2 regions of the Bacillus rugosus genome follow, and region 1 is predicted to be linked to the other one. Evidence: predicted binding sites of a transcription regulator. Region 1 holds the regulator's gene; the other holds the start of a gene.
The links. The regulator LexA, encoded in region 1, represses DNA repair genes until DNA is damaged. The targets are predictions, from matches to a motif close to CGAACATATGTTCG.
Positions count from the first base shown of each region.

Region 1 (4,286 bases):
GGGAAGAACAACAGCATATTTTGATTTAAATGGCATCTGGCTTGCGCTTAATGAAGAATCTGACATTCCGAGAAATGACATTAAGGCGTCTTATACACATATTGCTTTTACTATTGAAGATCATGAGTTTGCGGAAATGTCAGCAAAATTAAAAAGGCTTCATGTCAATATTCTGCCTGGCAGAGAACGAGATGAACGCGATCGAAAATCAATTTATTTTACCGACCCTGACGGCCATAAATTTGAATTTCATACCGGAACCCTTCAAGACAGGCTTCGTTATTATAAACAGCAAAAAACGCATATGAATTTTTATGATTGAGACGACCTCTTGCTACTACACAGAACATATACATAAAAATCATGTATGGTTAAAATATGGTAAGGGAGGGATGTGATTGAAAATATAAATCCTAGGCTTAACAACAGTTTTGAATTGTTTTTTTAGCATTAGCAGTACCCATGCGTCAGCTTTAGATTTTGATTACAAAACAGACTTTATTTTAAATGACAGCACAAAAACGTTTGTTCTGGAAAATATCAGTGATGTTCCGGCGATCGACTAATTTTTAGGCTATCAGTTTACCATATTGGGAGCCAATACTTGTTCAGTTGAGGTTAAACTTCAGCGGATGGGGCTTATGGGAGAATATACAACACTGAGTACGAGGCAATTCAGCGGCAGCTGGTTTGATTTTAGTGCTCAGGATAAGGTTGCTATCGATTCATTTCACCGTTACCGTATATTTGCAGAAGAACATTCAGAAGACTGTACAAGTGTTCGGGTAAAGGGCAGTTATGGTATACAATATGTTTCATTTTAATTGAAGCTCACGTTGATCAAGAGAAGTGAGCTGTTTTTTTGGAAAATGTTGAACCAACTATACAATGTACTAAATTTTCATTGAAACTCAATTGCCGCGCTCCTTACATAAACATGAAGCAACATCATTCCACGACCTAAGAAAATGAAACATTTTTAAGGAGATAACGTCTAATGTTTTAAACGGACATTATTATGATAAAAGTTTCCTGAAGGAAAGAAAATTTCTTGACTTCAACAATTATTTAGTGGATAATTATGGTGTAAACATGATGTTCTTTTTCCTCCTATTCAGGCTCGCACCCAAAAGTCAGGGCGAGCCTGCTTTTTTCGTACAATAAACCCCCTCTCCGTAAAGGAAGAGGGGGTTTTTCATGCATCTGATAGATCAATAGGTTAATGGACGGTTCTGAACACGCCAATCACTTTCCCTAGAATGCTGACATTCTGCAAGATGATAGGTTCCATCGTTGGGTTTTCAGGCTGTAAGCGAATGTGAGTATCCTCTTTATAGAAACGTTTTACCGTAGCTTCATCATCTTCTGTCATCGCCACTACAATTTCCCCGTTGTTCGCTGTATTTTGCTGTTTAACGATGACATAATCCTTATCGAAAATACCAGCTTCAATCATACTGTCTCCCATAATCTCCAGCATAAACACGTGCTCGTCAGGAGGAACCATACGGTCAGGAAGAGGAAAATATTCTTCAATATTTTCTACTGCTGTAATAGGAGATCCCGCCGTGACTTTCCCAATGACTGGTACATTTACGACCTGGCTTTGCGGAATGTCTACTTCTTCATCAAGTATTTCTATTGCTCTAGGTTTTGTCGGATCCCGTCTGATCAGCCCTTTTGTTTCCAAACGGGCCAAATGGCCGTGTACAGTTGAGCTGGACGCAAGCCCGACAGCCTCTCCGATTTCTCTCACGGAAGGCGGATATCCTTTTGATTTAACCTCTGCTTTAATAAAACGGAGGATATCAAGTTGCCTTTTTGATAGCTTCGTCATTTTTCGCACCTCAAAACGTCGATTTTAAGTAGATTATAGCATGATTTTCCTTACAGTACAAACATAGGTTCGAAAAAACAATTGACAGAAACGTTTGTTCGTATATACTGAAATTATAAAAAAGCGAACAAACATTCCTGTTGGAGGTTATGATCATGAGTAAAGAATCTATTATTTTTGTCGGTCTGTTCACAGTGATTTTGAGCGCGGTTATCCTTTTGCTATCATATACAAGCAGCGGTCAGGAGCTTAATCAGTATGTTAAAATAGAAGTCCAGCAGGGCGACACACTTTGGTCAATTGCTGATCAGGTAGCAGATACAAAAAAGATAAACAAAAATGATTTTATTGAATGGGTAGCTGATAACAATCATCTTCAGACGTCTGATATCCAGCCGGGAGATGAGTTGGTGATTCCGTTGAAAAAGAAGCATCAGGATGCATATGAATTGGCAACTGTAAGATAGAGAGGAAAGATAGAAAAAATGAAAGCACTCATTTATGCCCGCGTAAGCACAAATAAAGAACAGCAGGAGACTTCATTAAAGCGGCAGGAGGAGGAGCTTACGGCCATTGCAGCCGAGAACGGCATGGAAGTCCTCAAAGTGATTTCTGAAAAAGCCAGCGGATACGAAATGGATCGGGACGGTGTATTTGAACTGCTTGATGAGATCAAAAATTCTGGAATTGATGTCATTTTGGTTCAGGATGAGACAAGGCTCGGGCGGGGAAATGCAAAAATCGCATTGCTTCATTGTATCTACAGAGAAGGTGTGAAAGTCTATACAACGGCTCACAGAGGTGAGCTGGAGCTATCGGAGGCTGACTCGATGGTGCTGGAGATCGTCAGCATTGTGGAGGAATACCAGCGGAAAATTCACAACATGAAAATCAAGCGGGGAATGAAGCGTGCAGTAAAAAATGGTTTTAAACCGCAAAAAAACCTGAAAAATCAACATGAAAACAGCGGAAAAGAAAGAATAGAGGTCCCAATCTCAGAGATCGTCCGTCTAAGAGCGAATAAACTGACGTTCGCAGAAATCGCGGCTACGCTAAGAGGGTTTGGCTATGATGTGTCTAAAGCGACCGTCCACCGGCGGTTTCAGGAATACATAGAGAATGACGAGACAGCCGAGTGAATCAGTTGTAAAACTCTTTTTGATCTAGTACTATATAGACAAAATGCAATAAAGGAGTTTAACATGATTTCAAACGCAAAAATTGCCAGAATTAATGAACTTGCTGCGAAAGCTAAAGCTGGCGTTATGACTGAAGAAGAAAAAGCCGAACAGCAAAAGCTTCGTCAAGAGTACCTGAAAGGTTTTCGCTCTTCTATGAAAAACACATTAAAAAGTGTGAAAATCATTGACCCTGAAGGCAATGATGTAACACCAGAAAAGCTAAAAAAAGAACAAAGAAATAACAAACTTCACTAATATAAGAGGAATACGGAAATATCGTATTCCTCTTTTGCATATACTATAAGCAAAACTCTTATGTGACAAAATTCAACAAGTTTCTCTCAAATTTAAGCTGAAACAGTTGAGAAAAAGTCGTCAGACATTTATGATGTAAGGGTACAACACATAAGGAAGGGGATTTTTATGGATACAATTGAAAAGAAATCAGTTGCTACCATTCGCACACTGTCAATAGACGCTATTGAAAAAGCAAATTCTGGTCACCCAGGGATGCCAATGGGGGCCGCTCCAATGGCATACACGCTGTGGACAAAATTTATGAACGTAAGTCCAGCAAACCCTGGCTGGTTTAACCGTGACCGTTTTGTTTTATCTGCTGGACACGGATCAGCACTTTTATACAGCATGCTTCATTTAAGCGGGTTTGATCTTAGCATCGAAGATCTTAAGGGATTCCGCCAGTGGGGCAGCAAAACACCTGGACATCCGGAATTCGGACATACTGCCGGTGTTGATGCGACAACAGGTCCGCTTGGCCAAGGAATTGCCATGGCAGTCGGAATGGCTATCGCTGAACGCCATTTAGCTGAAACTTACAACCGTGATTCATTTAACGTAGTCGATCATTATACATACAGTATTTGCGGTGATGGTGATTTAATGGAAGGTATTTCTTCTGAAGCCGCTTCACTCGCAGGCCATCTTCAGCTTGGCCGTCTGATCGTATTATACGATTCTAATGACATCTCTCTCGATGGAGATCTCGACCGTTCATTCTCTGAAAACGTGAAACAGCGATTTGAAGCAATGAATTGGGAAGTTCTTTATGTTGAGGATGGAAACAATATTGAAGAATTAACAGCGGCTATCGAAAAAGCACGCCAAAATGAAAAGAAACCTACATTAATTGAAGTGAAAACGACAATCGGATTCGGTTCACCTAACCGTGCCGGCACATCTGGTGTTCACGGTGCTCCGCTTGGTAAAGAGGAAAGCAAGTTAACAAAAGAAGCTTACGCGTGGACGTA
Region 1 covers NZ_CP096590.1:1,944,311-1,948,596, forward strand. The annotation lists gene fosM (FosM family fosfomycin resistance protein) at 1-322, shown strand, start outside; gene lexA (transcriptional repressor LexA) at 1,220-1,837, opposite strand; gene yneA (cell division suppressor protein YneA) at 1,987-2,304, shown strand; gene M0696_RS09665 (YneB family resolvase-like protein) at 2,323-2,976, shown strand; gene M0696_RS09670 (DUF896 domain-containing protein) at 3,040-3,273, shown strand; gene tkt (transketolase) at 3,442-4,286, shown strand, end outside.

Region 2 (4,286 bases), 790 kb from region 1:
CTATAATCACTGCTTCAACATTCATCTAAATCACTCCTTTTGTTTCATATGAAACTAATATAAACCATTGAAAACAAACGAAAATACAAAACATTTATTATTTTTGTTACACTCGTAACAATATTGATTATAACTTCTTACAAATTTTTCTTCAACACTTTTTTCCAAGCCAGCACAAAAAAGACGCCTCTTCAATTGGCGTCTTTTTATTCAGCATCGGAGATAACACCGACAATATTTTTTTCTCTTATCGGACCAAAGTGACGGCTGTCGAAGCTGTATATGCGATTATCTCCAACGACAAAATATTGTCCTTTCGGTACCTTGCTTGTACCTGTCACATCTTTCAAGGTAAAATCTCCCGTTACATGGCTTCCGGCAGAAACAGATTTCAAATGCTTCAAAAATGGCTCAGCCACCTGCTTTCCGTTCACATACAGCTGATCATCTTTATATTTGATCGTTTCACCGGGCAAGCCGATTACCCGTTTAATCAGCACTTTCTGATCGGGGCCTTTAAAAAGGACAATATCAAAACGATGGATGGTTTTAAATCGATGTGAAAATTTATTGACCAACAGTTCGTTTCCTTCCTGAAAGGTCGGGTTCATACTGACGCCTTCTACCTTGTAATCAATAAAGACGGCATTTTTAACCTGAATGACGAGAACGACGGACACTACACCGGCAAGAAACCAAAACCGTTTTTTCATGTTACTGTCTCCCTCCATCATGCTCACGCTGACTGGCTCTCACATGCAGGTACCGCTCTACCTTTTTGCCGATATACCATAAGATCGTGATCACCAATACAGCAATGACCGTTCGAATTGGCTGTGTAATCAGCGCGTGCAGATCATATCCGATGAAGCTGATCATAAAAATCATGACAAGCTTCCCCGAGGCTGCCGCCAAAATAAACGGCCGCGTTCCGATCCTCGACAAACCGGCAACAACATTCACCGCGGCTGACGGTGTAAACGGAAAACAAAGCAGAAGAAACACAGGACCAAAGCCATGCCTTTCCACCCATAACATCAGCTTTCTGACCGACGGGTGACTGCGGATAAAACCAAGCAATCTTCGCTGTCCGTATTGGCGGACAATCAAAAATACGAGTATAGATCCAGCAGTTGATCCAGCCCAAGACAGGATGAATCCTTCCCACAGTCCAAACGAGTTCGTATTTGCCACCACAAACACGATCAGCGGCAAAAACGGGAGAAATGCTTCAATTAAAGGCAGCAGCACAGCAATAAGAGGACCGAAAGCCCTATAGCTTTGAAATAATTCAGTTAAGTGTTCTTGTGTCAAATAGGATAAAAAATGCTCCAACATTTATACTCCTTACCGGGTTTGTCTATCCTTATTCTACACATTATCAGCAGAAAACTAAAAAGTTTTGGCGAATTTTTCTGTCTTGAAACATTTCACCAGCCGATATAGAATACATATAGAACAAACGTTCCCGTTAGAAAGAAGGAATCAGCATGCCGAATCTGCAGGAGGAAATATACGAATTAATTGAACGGGCTCTCTTTTTGCCCATGGCCATTACGATTTTAAATCGTGATCTTGCCGGTATTGAACAAAGCACATTAAAATTGAAGCATCCTTATAAACAGCTTATCAGCGAATCATTAAAAATAGCACAAAAGGATTTGATAGAGGTCAGAAAAGAGCTGAGGAAAAGAAAAGTTGCGATCCAAGAGGCGGAACGCGATGAGGCCTTTACGCTTTATGTATTTGTGATCGATGGTTATGAAGAAAAACACCGCTATTTTAATCCGCGAATCCGGGAGCAGGTCAGCGAATTATTAACGTTCTATTTATTTGCCCCGGACAGGCCATGAGTCTTTTGAATCATTCTGCACTCTCCCGAGACTGCCCGGTCCCTCTTCGGGCAATTCCAGCAATAAATTTCAGACAATTCGCACTATACAAACAAAATGAATTTATTTATAATTCGAACCACAGCCTTTTCACCCCAAAAAACGACATATGCTTCCATATCTGCGACATTATTTTCAGTACGCTTTAGGCTTGCCCACACCAATCCTAAAAGAGAAGGAGGATTCTATGAAACTGATTCACATTCTCGCCGCTTTGCCCTTTATTGGTATCTTACTCGGCATCCCTTTTGCAAATAAAGTGACTCCCTATGTGTTCGGCATGCCGTTTATTCTTGCCTATATCGTGATGTGGGCCCTTTTGACTTCTGTGTTGATGGCGATTGTGTATGTCCTTGACAACGAAAATAAAAAGGAGGAAGCAGAATGAACGCAGCTCTCATCATCATTTTCGGCGTCCTGCTCCTGAGCATTTTTCTTGGCATACGCGCCCAAAAAGGAAAAGACATGAACCTTGAGCAGTGGACTGTCGGAGGCCGCGGCTTCGGAACCTTGTTCGTGTTCTTATTGATGGCAGGCGAAATTTATACCACATTTACGTTTCTCGGCGGAAGCGGATGGGCCTACGGGAAAGGCGGTCCGGCTTTTTACATCATCGCCTACGGCTGTCTGGCTTACATCCTTTCTTATTGGCTCCTGCCGGCGGTTTGGACGTACGCAAAACAGCATAAGCTGATGTCGCAGTCTGATTTTTTCACCAAAAAATATAACAGCCCGCTGCTTGGCGTTTTCGTTTCACTGGTCGGCATCGCCGCTCTCATTCCGTATCTTGTGCTGCAGCTGAAAGGCCTCGGGCTGATTGTATCGGAAACATCGTACGGCAAAATCTCTCCGACTGCCGCCATCTGGATCGGCGCCATTTCGATCACGGTTTACGTTATGGTATCCGGCATTCACGGATCTGCCTGGATATCAGTTGTAAAAGACATTATGATTTTGGTTGTCGTTCTGTTTTTAGGAGTGTATTTGCCAATACATTATTACGGCGGATTTCAAAACATGTTTCAACAGATTGAAACGGCGAAGCCGGGCTTCCTTACGCTTCCCGAAACGGGACAAAGTACGGCGTGGTTTAGTTCAACCGTGCTCTTGACAGCACTTGGGTTTTACATGTGGCCTCATACGTTTTCCGCTTCGTATTCAGCCGAAAACCCAAAAGTCTTTCGTAAAAATGCTATTATCATGCCTTTATACCAGCTGGTCCTGCTTTTTGTCCTTTTCGTCGGCTTTGCGGCTATCCTGCAAGTTCCTGATCTAAAGGGGGCAGACGCGGATCTATCGCTTTTAAGGCTGTCTCTGCAAACATTTGACCCTTGGTTTGTCGGGATTATAGGCGCTGCCGGGCTGCTGACGGCGCTTGTGCCGGGGTCTATGATCTTAATGTCCGCCTCCACGCTGTTTGCAAAGAATGTGTATAAAGTGTTCGCGCCCCGCACGACAGAACAGCAAGTATCGGCGCTGGCTAAGTTTTTAGTGCCGGTGATCGCGCTGATTTCGGTGTACTTTACCTTGAAAGGCGGGAATACCATCGTTACGCTGCTATTGATGGGCTACAGCCTTGTCACACAACTGTTCCCTGCCCTGCTGTTCAGCCTGTTTAAGCATAATATGGTGACGAAGCAAGGAGCCTTCGCCGGGATCATTACAGGCGTCGGAGCGGTTTCTTATATTACATTGACGGAAACGACGATCGGCACTTTATTTCCGGCGCTGCCGCAAGCAGCAAAAGACTTAAATGTCGGCATAGTCGCCCTGCTTTTAAATATCACGGTCATGGTAGCTGTAAGCTTTGCGACAAGAAAAACGAAAAGCGCTGCGGCTGATCAGGCGGCGTAATAATAAAAAAGCAATCTGGCCATCAGATTGCTTTTCTTGTTTAACGTTCGCAGGCGATATAATCTTTATCGCGGTCTTTCTTTTTATTGGCATCATAAAGCGCCTTAGAGACGTAAGGCTTGTACTTTGTTTTTCCGCCTTTATTTTTCACCTTCGACGTGCGGGCCACCCCGCCTTTGTATACTTTGTTTAACTCCTTGCAGTTCTTATAGACCTTCACCTTTGTTTTGGCTTCCGCCACATGGTCAGCTCCGTATGAAAAACCGAAAACGAGACCGAGTGACAGCAAAACCGCCGCCGCTTTTTTCATGACGATATACTCCCCCTATATCCAATATTTAGTTGTTTTATAGCTGGATTTTATCATAATTCATACAGTCTTATTTTACAAGATAAATATGGAAGAAGGTTGGTTTTTCTTGTCTTTCAGCGTTCAATCTGCCAAAACATGTTTTTCTCCATATGCTCAGGGGTACACATACGAATGTACACCAAACAGAAAAGGAGCGTTGATGATGTCTGATTCAAATCTTAGCAATC
Region 2 covers NZ_CP096590.1:1,157,505-1,161,790, reverse strand. The annotation lists gene M0696_RS05875 (monooxygenase) at 1-25, opposite strand, end outside; gene lepB (signal peptidase I) at 207-713, opposite strand; gene M0696_RS05865 (TVP38/TMEM64 family protein) at 715-1,338, opposite strand; gene M0696_RS05860 (YhjD family protein) at 1,491-1,853, shown strand; gene M0696_RS05855 (DUF3311 domain-containing protein) at 2,080-2,280, shown strand; gene M0696_RS05850 (sodium:solute symporter family protein) at 2,277-3,746, shown strand; gene M0696_RS05845 (excalibur calcium-binding domain-containing protein) at 3,787-4,056, opposite strand; gene M0696_RS05840 (SDR family oxidoreductase) at 4,262-4,286, shown strand, end outside.
Region 2: the regulator LexA is predicted to act here: its motif matches at 1,456-1,469, upstream of M0696_RS05860 (YhjD family protein).